DNA from 3 places in the Rahnella aceris genome. Region 1 is predicted to be linked to each of the others. Evidence: riboswitches for the same ligand, from Rfam matches in the RefSeq annotation. Region 1 holds a riboswitch; each other region holds the start of a gene.
The links. Region 1 has a riboswitch for thiamine pyrophosphate ahead of thiM (hydroxyethylthiazole kinase). Riboswitches for the same ligand answer to the same signal wherever they lie in the genome.

Region 1 (5,208 bases):
AATTATCGGCTACTTTTTTTATTGCCTTTAAGCCTGCTTCAGGATCTTCCAGATGCTCCAGCACCTCGCAACAGACAATCAGCTCCGCAGAATCCTCAGATTTATTGAGGTCATAAATACTTCTTGTTTTGAATAATGAAGCGGGCAAATTTTCTGAGGATGAGTTTTCTTGTGCAATACTAATAATTTGTTGTGAAAAGTCACACCCCCTCGCATCAATTCCCTCTTTATTCCACTTAAGAACCCAATATCCTTCGCCACATCCAACTTCATGGATCGTCTGAGGATCAACGGTTGCAACAAGTCCTGAAAGAGAATTCTCGAACCCTTTCATCATCCAGCGTACTATTGGATTTTTAGAAGCATATTTATTGTAATTATTACCTACAACAATACCATCTTCAGTTTTACCACCAGCAATTTTTATAGCCATCATTTTTCCTATTGTAATAATTTTCTAGTTTTATAATTGATCTTTTTCAGGTGGATAATTTTTTTTTGCCAAAGGTTGAGGATTTCTGTTGTGCAGTTGTGCGGTTTTAAATCTTAAATCTTCAAGTAATGTTCTGTTAGCAGAAAGCAAATCTGCAACGAATGCAATCAGCAAGGTCTGAAATCCCATCCCCAACAAGATAGATGCCAAAATTAGAGACTGTATATTTCCTGTGCCATCTCCCGTAAAGTATTTGAATAAGAAACGTAGTCCGATCAAAAATCCAATGGTGAAAAGTGTCAAGCCAATGGTTCCAAAAAATCTGAATGGACGATAGATCACGAATATTCTTATAATTGTGATTACGCTTCTTTTGATATATGAAAATGTACTTTTCACCAGTCGGGAAGGGCGTAAGTCATCATTTACTCTGATAGGTACGGATGTAATAGAGATGTTTTTCTGTCCGGCTTGGATAATAGTTTCAAGGGTATAAGTATAATTACTGAAAACTATAAGCTTTTGAGCCGTTTCGCGGTTAATTGCACGAAAACCACTGGGCGCGTCAGGAATATCCGTTTTACTGGCCGTCCGCACAACCCAACTCCCTAGTTTTTGAAGTAATTTCTTCAAAGGTGAGAAGTGTTCAATTGCCTGAATTGGACGTTCCCCAATAACAAATTCTGCCTGTGACGAGAGTATTGGGGCAACTAATTTCGGAATATCATCTGCATTATATTGATTATCGGCATCAGTATTGACGATGACGTCGGCACCAAATTTTAAACAGGCATCAATTCCTGTCATGAATGCATAAGCCAGGCCTTTATTGGTCTTATGCCTGACTATGTGGTCTACGCCATTTTTCCTGGCCACGTCGATGGTATCGTCTGAGCTGCCATCATCAATAATCAGCCATTCAACGCTATCAAAGCCTTCAACATGCCGGGGCAAGGCATTCAGAGCAATAGCCAACGTGCCACCTTCATTAAAGCAAGGTATTTGTATAATTAATTTCACATCACATTCCTCTGCTAACGCTGATGTATATTATTCATGAATTTAATATAATCATTTCAATAAGTAAAAGCACTTATAGATATTCTTAAGCATATATAAAACCAGACGGTATTTGATATAGATTAGCAGGTATATGTGATGCTTGTGGCAAAAATAACATATTAATGAAAAGCCGCCTTAGTAAGGGTATTCCTGTCAAACCAATGGATATGTTAATACTGTCCTATTAGAGAACAGTGGTTTTTAACGCATTTCCTGATTGATCTTCTGACCTCCGCCGCCAATAATGTTCCCTTGACTCGGGGTGCCCGCTGCAAAGCAGGGCTGAGATTTTACCCGTATTACCTGATCTGGATTATGCCAGCGTAGGGAAGTCAGGTATCTCTCCTGATACCGCCTTCCTGAGTGCCGGTGGGGAGATTTATGAATACCCGACCTACCTTCTTGCCCGGCGCCTTAGCCGCCACTTCTCTGAAACGACTCCGCCTTTCAGCGCCGCTGGTTCACTGCCTGACCAACGACGTGGTGCAATCTTTTACCGCCAATGTCCTGCTGGCGCTGGGTGCATCTCCGGCGATGGTGGTTGATCCCGCCGAAGCGGCGCAATTTGGCGCCATTGCTGATGCCTTATTGGTGAACGTCGGCACGCTGACACATCCCCATGCCGATGCGATGCGGGCGGCTATTCACGCAGCCAGTCAGGCCGGAAAGCCCTGGGTGCTGGATCCGGTTGCTGTCGGCGGTCTGAGCTGGCGTACAGAATTCTGTCGTGAAATCATCACACTTAAACCTGCCGCAATCCGCGGTAATGCCTCGGAAATCCTGGCTCTCAGCGGCCTCAGTGCGTCCGGGCGGGGCGTGGACAGCGGTGATGATTCCCTTTCTGCCTTACCTGCCGCACAGCAACTGGCGCGGGAGACCGGCGCGGTAGTGGCTGTGACGGGTGAAACCGATTACGTCACCGACGGGATGCGCAGTTGGGCGGTGGCTGGCGGACATCCGATGATGACCCGCGTGGTGGGTACCGGATGCGCATTATCTGCGGTGGTGGCGGCCTTTGTGGCTTTGCCGGGTGATCGCCTGGATAACGTGGCCGCCGCCTGCCGGGTGATGTCCTGTGCCGGCGAGCGCGCCTGTGCGGTCGTGAAGGGGCCGGGCAGTTTCACGCCTGAATACTTCGATAATCTGTATTTAATGGGCGAGGAATGGCTGAATGGCGAGGAAATACAATGAAACGTATTAATGCACTGACGATTGCAGGCACAGATCCGAGTGGCGGGGCGGGGATCCAGGCGGATTTGAAAACCTTCTCGGCGCTGGGTGCGTACGGCACCAGTGTGATCACCGCGCTGGTGGCGCAGAACACCCGTGGTGTGCAGTCGGTCTATAACATTGAGCCCGGTTTCGTTTCAGCGCAGCTCGATTCCGTACTGAGCGATGTGCGGATCGACAGTGCGAAAATCGGCATGCTGGCGAACAGTCAGATTGTGGAGGCGGTTGCGGAGCGACTCAGACATTATCAGCCGCCGTTTGTGGTGCTGGATACCGTGATGCTGGCGAAAAGTGGCGATCCGTTACTGCTGCCGGAGGCCGTGGATGCCGTGCGTCGTTTGCTGATCCCGCAGGCTTCCATTATTACGCCAAATCTGCCCGAAGCGGCGGCGTTACTGGACTGTGCGGTGGCGGCGAATGAAACCGAAATGCGTGAGCAGGGAGAAGCCTTACTGGCGATGGGATGTGGTGCCGTGCTGATGAAAGGGGGACATCTGAGTGATGAGGAAAGCCCTGACTGGCTGTTTGTGACCGGTTCCCGTGAGCGGTTTACTGCGCCGCGTGTGAATACCCGACATACCCATGGCACCGGTTGCACGCTGTCGGCCGCGCTGGCCGCGTTACGTCCGCGTCATCACAACTGGGCCGATACGGTACGCGAAGCCAAAGCCTATTTACAGCAGGCGCTGATGCAGGCCGACTCACTGGAAGTCGGCCACGGTATCGGGCCTGTGCATCATTTCCACCGCTGGTGGTAACCGCGGATTATGCCTGGTGCTGGGTTTCGCTCAGCGCCTGTTCAACCTGATGAAATTTCGTCAGCGCCTTTTGCAAATGAACGGCATCAAACGGGTTCAGCGGATAGAATTTTTCTTCTTTACGCGGGCGCAGCATGACGCGGATTTTAGTTGCTGACATCCGTTCAAACAGATAGCTGGCAATATCGTCGTTCTCCTCGTCCTGCCACGACAGCAGCAATGCCGCATGCTCACCGCTGCGGCGGCCAATAAATTGTCCGTGTGACCACAGCCCTTCAAATTCGCCATCCTTTTGCAGTTTTTTGCCACTGAACCACGGTGATTCAGCCAGCGTCAGGAGGGCTTGCGGCGTGATATCCGCATACAACTGGCGCCACTGCGGGCGGTTGTTATCCATCTGCCAGCAGGCCATGCCGAGATAATCGTTCAGTTCACGCCAGTCCTGTTCCAGTTTCTCCCTGAGTTCAGGATCCTGCACATGCATGAACTGTTGCAGGCCGGTCGCCTGCTCACCCAGCTTGTTATAGGCAATAACGGTCATGGTGCGGGGCTTACGGCGGAATGTGACCCACAGCAGCACTTTGGGGATGCGGAAAGTGATGGCCTGAACGGTGAGTTTGTAACGGTTGCCACGTGACATCACCAGGCCGCTGGAAGTGCCCCGTTTGTCCTGATAATTTCTCACCAGTACCACGCTGTTCTGTCCCATCCAGCCCGTGACGTAATGTTCTTTTTCGCTTTCTGCCACGTCCAGATCGTGAACGATCTGGGTGATTTTCTCGTTATCGAGCTGGGAGAGGGACAGTGACTGATCGGCACTGTAGTAGCTTTTTTTCAGGGCGGCTGCGGCTGGCATAAAAGTATCCACGATATTGATGTGGTTTACAGCTTACACCAAGTTGTCATACAGATTTTAGGGATAACCCGCAAAATTTGATCGCTGTCGTTCACTGTTTGTGTATTACAACGTCCTTTTACTTACTCGGCATCAAACCAGTCACTGTTCTGTTCGGCAATCGGGGTAATGGTGGAAATCATTTCCTGCAAATGAATGCGGATAGCTTTTTCAGCGGCGTCCGGGTCATGCGCTTTCAGCCCGTCAAAAATCGCATAATGTTGTGCAATCAGATTTTCCGGCGGTGACACTTTACTGAGTGTCAAAAAGCGCACGCGATCCATTGTCGCTTTGATGTGCTCGACGGTTTCCCATGCCAGGCGGCAGTCGATGATCTGCGCAATCGTGCGGTGGAACTCATCATCCAGCAACAGGAATTCCTGCGTTTGCTGACTCTTTGCCGCCAGAGTCTGACGCTCAAGATTATGTTCGAGCAAGGCCAGATCTTTATCGGTGGCGACCATGGCTGCACGGCGTACCACGGCGGTTTCGACTGCTTCGCGAATGAAGCGTCCGTCGGCAACCCGCTTGGAGGAAATTTTCATTACATAGGTGCCGCGTTGCGGTAAAACCTGAACCAGCCCGGCTTCGGCCAGTTTGATAAAAGCTTCGCGAACCGGCTGGCGGGACACATTAAAGCGTGTGGAAATTTCTTTCTCCGACAGGAATGCCCCCGGCGCGATGGCACAGGTGACGATGTCCTGACGCAAGGTGCGATAAATCTGCTGATTAACCGGCACATTACTGAGAAATTCAAAGGAGTCTGTCATGGGCAAAAGTTGTCTTTAAAGTCGGGAAACGACAATACTAACATGAGTTTTCTGATGTTT
Region 2 (5,208 bases), on a different contig from region 1:
TCCTGATCCGGATATAAACAGGCGTAACAACCGTGAGCGTAAGGGGCTTCAATAACCAGAAGTTGTCCGCTGAATCCGACGGCGCTGCCGCTGATCAAGGTTTTACCGGCATCCACACAAACTTTATTAACTGCATGCCGGGTTTCCATGTTATCGCTGCAATCCAGAACGATATCGGCGTCCGATACGGCACGGGTCAATGCTTCTCCCGACAGACGTTCCGTGATGGCCACCGCTTCGCAAAGCGGATTCAGGCGCAGCAGTTCACGCTTTGCCAGAACGGCTTTGGGCTGATCGAGATCTGCCGTACGGTAGAGGATTTGCCGCTGAAGATTGGTGATATGCAATTGATCGTCATCGGCCAGAATCAGCTTACCTACGCCTGCTGCTGCCAGGTACAAGGCTGCGGGAGAGCCGAGGCCACCAAGGCCGACAATCAGTACTTTCGCCGCCTGTAATTTTTCCTGTGCCAGCGGACCGAATTCCTCCAGCATCAACTGGCGGCTGTAGCGCATAAAAGCCGCATCGTTAAGCATCTTGCGGCACCTTGCTGGCGCATAAGGCCAGCAGTTGTGCCGTCGCTGCACGCCAGTCCGCCGCCTGAGTAATGGCACTGACGACGGCTATACTGCCGACGCCGCAGTCGAGAACCGACGCCGCGCGGTCGATGCTGATCCCACCAATGGCCACCGTCGGAAAGCTGCCATCGAGCTTCTTAACATGTCGGGTGAGTTCTGCCAGCCCTTGCGGCGCCGAAGGCATATCTTTGGTCTGCGTCGGGAAGATATGGCCGAGGGCGATGTACGAAGGATTCACCGCGACAGCGCGTGCCATTTCAGCATCGTCATGCGTGGAAACGCCCAGCCGTAAGCCGGCCTGACGGATAGCCTCAAGATCGGCAGTATCCAGATCTTCCTGACCCAAATGCACCCCATACGCCTGATGCTTGACCGCCAGACGCCAGTAATCGTTGATGAATAACCGGGCCTGATATTTTTTACCGAGCGCGATGGCATCAATAATTGCTGGCTCGGCTTGCTCATCAGGCAAATCTTTCACACGCAGTTGCAGTGTTTTAACGCCCGCGTCCAGCAGACGGGCAATCCATTCCACGGTATCAACGACCGGATATAAACCGAGGTGGAATGGAACGGCAGGAAAGGATTGAGAGGACGGATTCATTTGCTGCTCTCCGAACTGAGGTTATCGGCCGGGTGATAAAGCTCACCGCCGCGCGAACGGAATTCGGCAGACATCTGCGCCATACCGGATTCAACGAGTTCTATTGGCTGGGCTTTGGCTTCAAGCGCAGCGGCGTAATCGCGAACTTCCTGAGTGATTTTCATCGAGCAGAATTTCGGGCCACACATCGAGCAGAAGTGTGCAACTTTGCCGGATTCCTGCGGCAGCGTTTCATCGTGGTAGGCGCGTGCCGTTGCCGGATCGAGAGCCAGATTAAACTGATCTTCCCAGCGGAATTCGAAACGCGCTTTTGACATGGCGTTATCGCGGATTTGGGCACCGGGATGGCCTTTAGCTAAATCGGCAGCATGTGCTGCGATTTTGTAGGTAATCAAACCCTGCTTAACGTCTTCTTTGTTCGGCAGGCCCAGATGCTCTTTCGGCGTGACATAACAGAGCATGGCGCAGCCAAACCAGCCAATCATCGCGGCGCCAATACCGGACGTGAAGTGATCGTAACCCGGCGCGATATCGGTAGTCAGCGGACCGAGGGTATAGAACGGGGCTTCGTGACACTGCTCGAGTTCTTCGGTCATGTTGCGGCGGATCATCTGCATCGGCACATGTCCCGGACCTTCGATCATCACCTGAACATCGTATTCCCAGGCAATTTTGGTCAGTTCGCCCAGTGTGCGTAATTCGGCGAATTGCGCTTCGTCATTGGCATCCTGAATCGAACCCGGACGCAGGCCGTCGCCCAATGAAAGCGAGACATCATAGTCGGCGCAGATTTCACAGATCTCGCGGAAATGCTCAAACAGGAAGCTTTCGCGATGATGTGACAGACACCATTTCGCCATGATCGAACCACCGCGCGACACGATCCCGGTCAGGCGTTTGGCGGTCATCGGCACATAACGCAGCAACACACCGGCGTGAATGGTGAAGTAATCGACGCCTTGCTCGGCCTGTTCAAGCAATGTATCGCGGAATATTTCCCAGTTCAGATCTTCGGCCACACCGTTCACTTTTTCCAGGGCCTGATAAATCGGCACGGTGCCGATCGGTACCGGACTGTTACGCAGGATCCATTCACGGGTTTCATGTATATAACGTCCGGTGGAGAGATCCATTACGGTGTCCGCGCCCCAGCGTGTCGACCACACCAGTTTCTCCACTTCTTCTTCGATGGAAGATGTCACCGCCGAGTTGCCGATATTAGCGTTCACTTTCACCAGGAAATTACGCCCGATGATCATCGGCTCTGATTCAGGGTGGTTAATGTTGGCGGGAATAATCGCGCGCCCGGCAGCCACTTCCTGTCGCACAAACTCTGCAGTGATACTGGCGGGCAGATGCGCGCCAAAGCTTTCGCCGGGATGTTGCTGGCGCAGAACCTCGCCGCGGATCCGTTCACGCCCCATATTTTCGCGAATGGCGATAAATTCCATCTCAGGTGTGATGATGCCTTTGCGGGCGTAATGCAGTTGCGTGACATTTTTACCCGCAATGGCTTTGCGCGGGCGCGGCAGGTGTTCGAAGCGGAGGTGGTCCAGCCCGTCATCCGCCAGCCGCTGCTGAGTAAAACCGGAACTGACCTGTGAAAGTTCCTGCGTGTCCGCACGCTCGTTTATCCAGCGGGCGCGTAATTTTCCCAGACCGGTATGCACGTCGATAACTGCCGCCGGATCACCGTAAGGTCCGGCGGTGTCGTAAACAGGAATTGCTTCGTTTTCTTCGAACTGCGGATTGTCTTTGCCGCCGCCGACCAGCGTCGGGCTGAGCTGGATTTCACGCATCGGCACGCGGATATCTTCGCGGTCAGCTTCAAGATAAATACGCCGGGAGTTGGGGAAAGCTTCGCCCTGCAAGCTGTCGATAAACGATTGTGCCTGCGCGCGTTGTTCACGGCGATTTGACGGTTTCTTTTCAGAAATAACGGGTTTTTGGGTACTCGACATAGCAAATTCCTCGCAAAAAAACGTGATGGAAAATTGCTTGTCAGGAGGTTTACGGCAGGAGTAAAAATGGGCGGTGCAGCACGGGCGGCCTTATGCAGGCAGATGCCTGATTGCGCTGAACGCATAACATTACTCTTGTTCCCTTCGCGGGTACTAACCCGATCAGGTTCCGCGGATCCCGAATTAACGGTCTCAGCCTGGCGTAATTCTCAACAGAAAATTATGCGCTAGGCACTCCGACAAGAAGCCTCAATATAGGAGGCGTTTTTTTAAACTACAAGTAAAACCATAACCCTGAGCAGGGTTTTATTGTGGCAACGTGTTAAGCCGGTCTGGCGAGATCAGGCTCATTTTCCGAAGGTGGCACACTCTCCGGGGCAGGCTCAAAAGCCATGATAATTAATTGATCTTCCAGTTGAAAACGGGCATCTAATGCCTCACCGATATCCGATAATGCATAGTGAAACGCGAAAGCATTGTCATCGTCAATATCAGTTTCTGTGTAACTGTCATGGAAAGCCATGATAGCTTCAGTATTCAGCTCCAGAGCAGGGTAGATTTTTGCCGCCTGTACTTTTTTCGGGCTGCCTGCGCCATCGACTTCTTCAATGATGCGTGGATAGAGATGAAAATGCCCGGCAGAAAGATAGTCGACCAGATGATGGCAAAAACTGTCCAGCGCCTTTTCATTCAAAGGTGTATGTTTTTCTTTATTGGGTTTCAGACCGACGAAAGTGCAGTACGAAACCAGCAGTTCTTTGCGTGCGTGCAGCCATTGATCCACTAACTCATTACTGCCACCAACGCGTTGGGTCAGTCTTTCCAGACGATTTAGCATGGTTGACTCCGTGAGCGACAAAAAAAGTAACCAAAAGTTACTAATATGTAAATATCTTACTCAGATTGTCAGTCCCGACGAGGTTATGCAACAACAATTATGGAATTACAGATTACTGAGCAACACAACGGTTGGTGGATCATCAGCCAGGAAGGCAAGCTATGGCTGCCTGAGGGTGAACTGCCGTTTGGCAGCGCCGCACAATTTTCTCTGACCGGTAAAACAGCGCGGCAGATCGGCGAATGGCAGGGCGAACCTGTCTGGCTGGTTCGTCAGACGATGCCAAACCATATGGTTTCCGCCCGTCAGTTGCTGGATCAGGATCGCGGATTATTCCAGTTGGTCGGGCGTGGTGTGCAGTTGTCAGAGTTTTACCGTTCTCACAAGTTTTGCGGTTACTGCGGACATGAAATGCACGTCAGCAAAACCGAGTGGGCTGCACTCTGCGGGCACTGTCGCGAACGCTATTATCCGCAGATTGCGCCCTGCATCATTGTGGCTATCCGTAAGGGGGATGAGATTTTGCTTGCGCAGCATGTCCGCCATCGTAATGGTATTCACACGGTTCTGGCGGGTTTCGTGGAAGTCGGAGAAACGCTGGAAGAAACTGTGGCACGTGAAGTGATGGAAGAAAGTAACATCCGGGTGAAAAATGTCCGTTACATCAGTTCCCAGCCCTGGCCGTTCCCCAATTCGCTGATGATGGCATTTATGGCGGATTACGACAGTGGCGACATACAGCATGACCCGAAAGAGTTGCTTAACGCGAATTGGTATCGCTTTGATGCATTGCCGCAGTTGCCACCGCCCGGGACGATTGCGCGCCGCCTGATTGAAGACACCGTTGCCCTTTGTCGTGCCGAACACGAAGAGTAGAGGCGATTTTACGTGATAGAATGCTGTCAGATGATTGTCGGGCGGCCCGAATACTGAAGGAAAGAGCAAGAATGAATGAGTTGAAAAACGACCGTTACCTGCGTGCTTTGTTACGTCAGCCAGTGGACATTACACCGGTCTGGATGATGCGTCAGGCTGGTCGTTATTTGCCGGAGTACAAAGCAACCCGCGCTGAAGCCGGTGATTTTATGTCGCTGTGCAAGAATGCCGAGCTGGCCTGTGAAGTGACTTTGCAGCCGCTTCGTCGCTATCCGCTGGATGCGGCGATCCTGTTCTCTGACATCCTGACCATTCCTGATGCGATGGGGCTGGGGCTCTATTTTGAAGCCG
Region 3 (5,208 bases), on a different contig from region 1:
CGCCGTCCCCATCAGCAAGCCTGCCAGCCCTTCCGGCAGGCCCAAATCGCTGGTGATGTACAGCGGCATATCAATGACATACATGATATTGCAGGTCCACATCAGCAAAGAAGAAAAGAACAGCAGACGAACATCTTTGTTACGCCAGGCGCTGGCATGCACTACTTTTTCGTCCACTGGCAGTTCAAGGCGTGGTACTGAGGGCAGGAAAAACAGAATCATCAGTATGCTGCCGACAAACACCGCTGCCGCACTCAGGTACATTGGCGTAAAGCCGTAGTTCAACGCCACCATGAACGACAGCGGCGGGCCAAGCACCCAGGCCAGCGAGAGCATCGCACGCATCATCGAGCTGAACATCACCACTTCACTGGCGGAGCGATCCGCATGTTCCCGCGCCAGTGCAAAGAGCTGGGGCATCGACGCGTTACCTATGGCTGCCAGCAACACACCGACAGTGATCAGCACCAGATAATCGCGGCTGAAGGCAAAGACCAGACTGTTGCCGATCGCCATCAGGCAGCAGAACATCAGCAATTTCCGCCGGTCGCCTTTGTTATCGGAACGGTTAGCCAGCAGAAAGCTGATCGCGATCCCCGCGATGGCGTTAACGGTATAAAAGAAGCCGACCCACAGCGGACGGACCTTCACTTCGTTGGTCAGAAACAGACTCAGCGTCGGCGCCTGTAATGCACCCGCCACGCCGCACAGCAAGGAGACCACCAGAAAGGTGACATAAATACGATTAAAACGAGGTTTTGACATGACGTCGTCCCTGAGAAATGAATGCAGATAAAGCAAGACAGACAGTGTAGCGAAGTTTCAGTCGGTTCTGGAAAATGAGCATAAAAAAACCAGTGAGTTTCCTCACTGGCTGGTGACAATACACCATTACTCAGAAAATCGAATTTAGTCAGACCTGAAGTCACAGTCGCCGGCGGTATTGCTCGTCGTCCATCGTTTCCATATCCCACTGCGTGAGACGGGACAGAATATCCAGACGGTACTGCACCGGAACCCAGGACAGCCAGTCTGCATGATTTTTAGAGGCGTTTTTTTTGATGGCTTCAAAATAACGCTGATAGAAACGGGCGTTCAGACTGCGTTTCATGATGATCTCCGGTTGTTCACAACAGGCTTTCGTTGAGAAACAGTATCGGCGTAATATGAGGAAAGATAAATTGATGAAGATCGGCCACGGAGTTCCTCTTTTATGTCCTCATCCCGTTTGCAACAACAGTTCATCCGCTTATGGCAAAGCTGTCACGGTGAAGAAACTGAAACGACATTACAGGCACTGTCAGAAGTCCTGAACTGTTCACGCAGACACATGCGCTCGTTGCTCAGCACCATGCAGGGACAGGGCTGGCTGACGTGGGATGCAGAGGCCGGACGCGGCAAACGATCCACGCTGAAATTTCTTTATACCGGGCTGGCACTCCAGCAACAGCGCGCTGAAGAGCTGCTGGAACAGGACAGCATTGATCAGCTGGTACAACTGGTCGGCGACAAAACCCTGGTGCGCCAGATGCTGCTGTCCCAGCTCGGTCGCAGTTTCCGTCAGGGCAAACATATTCTGCGCGTACTGTATTATCGCCCGCTGATGAATCTGCTGCCCGGCACCATGTTGCGCCGTTCAGAAACCCACATTGCCAGACAAATCTTTAGCGGCCTGACACGCATAAATGAGGAAAATGGGGAAGCGGAAGGCGATTTAGCCCATCACTGGCAGGAAGTTTCGCCGCTGCACTGGCGGTTTTATCTGCGCCCCGCCATTCATTTTCATCATGGTCGCGAACTCGAGATGGCAGATATTATCGCCACGTTTATTCGCCTGAAAACGCATCCGCTGTTCAGCAACCTGAAATCAGTCACGACGCCCACGGCGAATGTCATAGATATCCACCTGAATGAACCCGACCGCTGGCTGCCGTGGTTGTTTGGCAATATCCACGCGATGATCCTGCCGCAGGAATGGCAGTCACTGCCTGATTTTGCCCGCCATCCGGTCGGCACCGGCCCTTACGCCGTGGTGCGTAATCTGAAAACACAGCTGCGCATCCGCGCCTTTGACGATTATTTTGGCTTCCGGGCACTGATCGACGAGGTGAATATCTGGGTATTACCGGAACTGAGTGAAGAGCTGGTGCATTCCGGCGTACAGCTTCAGGCCGATGAATCAGGCAAAAGCGAGCTGGAAAGTCGCCTTGAAGAAGGCTGCTATTTCCTGTTATTTGACCAGCGTTCGCCGGTCGGACAATCTGAAGAAACACGCCAGTGGTTGTGCGATTTACTCAATCCCATCGCCTTACTGAATAATGCCGAACCGATTTACCAGCGCTACTGGTCTCCGGCGTATGGCCTGCTGCCGCGATGGCATCACAAAGCGCCCCGGCCACGTCCGCCCAAACCGCAAAACCTGACGCAGGTAACGCTGACATTTTACGGCGAGCATTCCGAACATCAGGCGATCTGCAACGCCCTGCGCCCGTTGCTGGCGGAAGAAGGTATCGAACTGATTATTCAGATAGTGGATTACGCAGTCTGGCACCGCGGCGATGCCAAAAGTGATCTGTGGCTCGGCAGTGCCAACTTCACCCTGCCGCTGGAGTTTTCACTGTTCGCGCATTTCTACGAATTGCCGCTGGCAAAGCATTGCTTTAGCGAAGAGATGAACGACGATGCCGCCCTGTGGCACGCCGGGAATTTATCGATGGCGAAATGGAGCCAGAAACAGACGGTCAGCCATCAGATCCATCCCCTGTTCCATCACTGGCTGGTGCTACAGGGGCAACGCAGTATGCGCGGTGTGCGTATGAACACCCTCGGCTGGTTCGACTTTAAATCCGCCTGGTTTGCCCCACCGGACAGTTAATCGGACTATCGCATCGCGCCGTTAATCTCTAGAATGACATCCGTTCTCAACGGGGTGCCCGACTTGTTAAAGCTGCGATGTAAACGCCGTGAGCAAGTTTGGCTGAGATTTGAAACCCGTCGAACCTGATCCGGTTAATCCCGGCGGAGGGATTTGAGACTGCGCGATGCTTACTCAAAATCCTTTGCCCTTTCATTTTTTTGGAGCGCAAAGTTGAAAAAATTACTGTCCTGCCTGCTGTTACTTTCTGCACCTGCATTTGCGTCAAAACCTGTTTTGACGGTTTATACCTACGATTCTTTCTCTGCTGACTGGGGCCCCGGTCCCGCCATTAAAAAAGCCTTTGAAGCCCAATGCGGCTGCGAACTGAAATACGTGGCGCTGGAAGATGGCGTGTCTTTGCTCAACCGTCTGCGGATGGAAGGTAAAAACAGCAAAGCCGACATCGTGCTGGGGCTGGATAACAACCTGTTGCAGGCCGCTGAACAAACCGGTTTATTCGCCAAAGCACCGAAAACCAACGCCAGACTGACGGTGCCAGGCGGCTGGAATGACAGCACTTTCGTGCCTTACGATTACGGTTATTTCGCCTTCGTCTACGACAAAAATAAACTGAAGAATCCGCCAAAAAGCCTCGATGAGCTGATCAACAGCGACCAGAAATGGAAAGTGATTTATGAGGATCCACGCACCAGTACACCGGGTCTGGGCCTGATGCTGTGGATGCAAAAAGTCTACGGCGATAAAGCGCCGCAAGCGTGGGAAAAACTGGCGAAGAAAACTGTCACCGTCACTAAAGGCTGGAGCGAGGCTTACGGTTTATTCCTCAAAGGTGAAAGCGACCTGGTGCTGAGCTACACCACCTCTCCGGCATACCATATTGTCGAAGAGAAGAAAGATAACTACGCCGCAGCCGATTTTACCGAAGGGCATTACATGCAGGTCGAAGTGGCGGGCCAGCTGGCAAACAGCAAGCAACCGAAACTTGCTGAACAGTTCATGAAGTTCGTCACCACGGAAGATTTCCAGAAAGTGATCCCGACCGGCAACTGGATGTATCCGGTGGTGAATACCCCGCTGCCTGACGCTTTTAAACAACTGACGATTCCGGCCAAATCTCTGCAATACAGCGCACAGGATGTCGCTACTCATCGTTCACAATGGATCCAGGCATGGCAGAACGCCGTCAGCCATTGATCCCTCGCTGGCTGTTGCCGGGCGTCATCGCGTCACTGGCTATGTTGCTGGTGGCAGTACTGGCCTTAGGCTCTCTGTGGCGTCATGCGCCACAGATAAGCGGCGCATCGCTCTGGCACGATCCTTATCTCTGGCATGTGATCTGCTTTACTTTCTGGCAGGCGCTGCTTTCAGCGCTTTGCTCGGTGCTGCCCGCAATTTTGCTGGCACGCACCTTGTTCCGCCGCCGTTTCCCCGGCCGTCAGCTGTTATTACGTTTATGTGCGATGACGCTGGTCTTGCCGGTTTTGGTGGCGGTGTTTGGCATTCTCAGTGTCTACGGAAGACAGGGCTGGCTGGCGCAAATTTGCGGCTGGCTGGGCATGGATTACCGTTTCTCGCCGTATGGTTTACAGGGCATTTTGCTGGCGCACGTCTTTTTCAATCTGCCGCTGGCAGCGCGGCTCTTAGTGCAGGCACTGGAAAATATCGCCGTTGAGCAGCGCCAGCTCGCCGCACAACTCGGCATGAATATCTGGCAGCAATTCCGCTTTGTGGAATGGCCTGCCATTCGCCGGCAGATATTCCCCGCCGCCGCCTTAATCTTTATGCTGTGTTTCGCCAGCTTCGCCACGGTGCTTTCACTGGGTGGCGGTCCGCAGGCAACGACCATTGAACTCGCCATTTATCAGGCGCTAAGTTACGACTACGATTTAAGCCGCGCCGCCACGCTGGCCCTGATCCAGCTGTTTTGTTGCCTGGCGCTGGTGTTGCTCAGTCAGAAACTCAGTCAGGCGTTGCCGGTGGGCCAAACGCATTCTCAGCGCTGGCGTAATCCTGATGATTCCTGGCTGCGGCGCATCGCCGATGCCGTACTGATTGGCCTGGCGTTGTTGCTGATCCTGCCGCCGTTACTCGCCGTCATTACCGATGGCGTAAACCGTGCAGCGGTCGGTGTTTTGCAACAACCCGCGCTCTGGCAGGCATTATGGACATCCGTGCGTATCGCGCTCGGCAGCGGATTATTGTGTGTGCTGCTGACCATGATGCTGCTGTGGAGCAGCCGCGAACTGCGGTTACGCAAGAGAAATAGCTGGGCGCAGGCGATGGATCTGAGCGGTATGCTGATCCTCGCGATGCCGGGCATTGTGCTGGCG

Region 2: another riboswitch for thiamine pyrophosphate. It lies ahead of thiC (phosphomethylpyrimidine synthase ThiC); the one in region 1 lies ahead of thiM (hydroxyethylthiazole kinase).
Region 3: another riboswitch for thiamine pyrophosphate. It lies ahead of thiB (thiamine ABC transporter substrate binding subunit); the one in region 1 lies ahead of thiM (hydroxyethylthiazole kinase).

What each region holds. Positions count from the first base shown of each region.
Region 1 is NZ_JAADJV010000001.1:186,373-191,580, forward strand. It holds gene GW591_RS00925 (class I SAM-dependent methyltransferase) at 1-433, opposite strand, end outside; gene GW591_RS00930 (glycosyltransferase family 2 protein) at 464-1,453, opposite strand; TPP riboswitch at 1,744-1,842, shown strand; gene thiM (hydroxyethylthiazole kinase) at 1,877-2,686, shown strand; gene thiD (bifunctional hydroxymethylpyrimidine kinase/phosphomethylpyrimidine kinase) at 2,683-3,483, shown strand; gene GW591_RS00945 (hypothetical protein) at 3,491-4,339, opposite strand; gene GW591_RS00950 (GntR family transcriptional regulator) at 4,462-5,148, opposite strand.
Region 2 is NZ_JAADJV010000009.1:6,883-12,090, reverse strand. It holds gene GW591_RS23885 (HesA/MoeB/ThiF family protein) at 1-536, opposite strand, end outside; gene thiE (thiamine phosphate synthase) at 529-1,182, opposite strand; gene thiC (phosphomethylpyrimidine synthase ThiC) at 1,179-3,143, opposite strand; TPP riboswitch at 3,266-3,392, opposite strand; gene GW591_RS23870 (Rsd/AlgQ family anti-sigma factor) at 3,466-3,981, opposite strand; gene nudC (NAD(+) diphosphatase) at 4,081-4,857, shown strand; gene hemE (uroporphyrinogen decarboxylase) at 4,929-5,208, shown strand, end outside.
Region 3 is NZ_JAADJV010000002.1:268,637-273,844, forward strand. It holds gene GW591_RS13645 (MFS transporter) at 1-765, opposite strand, end outside; gene sgrT (glucose uptake inhibitor SgrT) at 926-1,111, opposite strand; gene sgrR (HTH-type transcriptional regulator SgrR) at 1,214-2,875, shown strand; TPP riboswitch at 2,916-3,045, shown strand; gene thiB (thiamine ABC transporter substrate binding subunit) at 3,089-4,072, shown strand; gene thiP (thiamine/thiamine pyrophosphate ABC transporter permease ThiP) at 4,048-5,208, shown strand, end outside.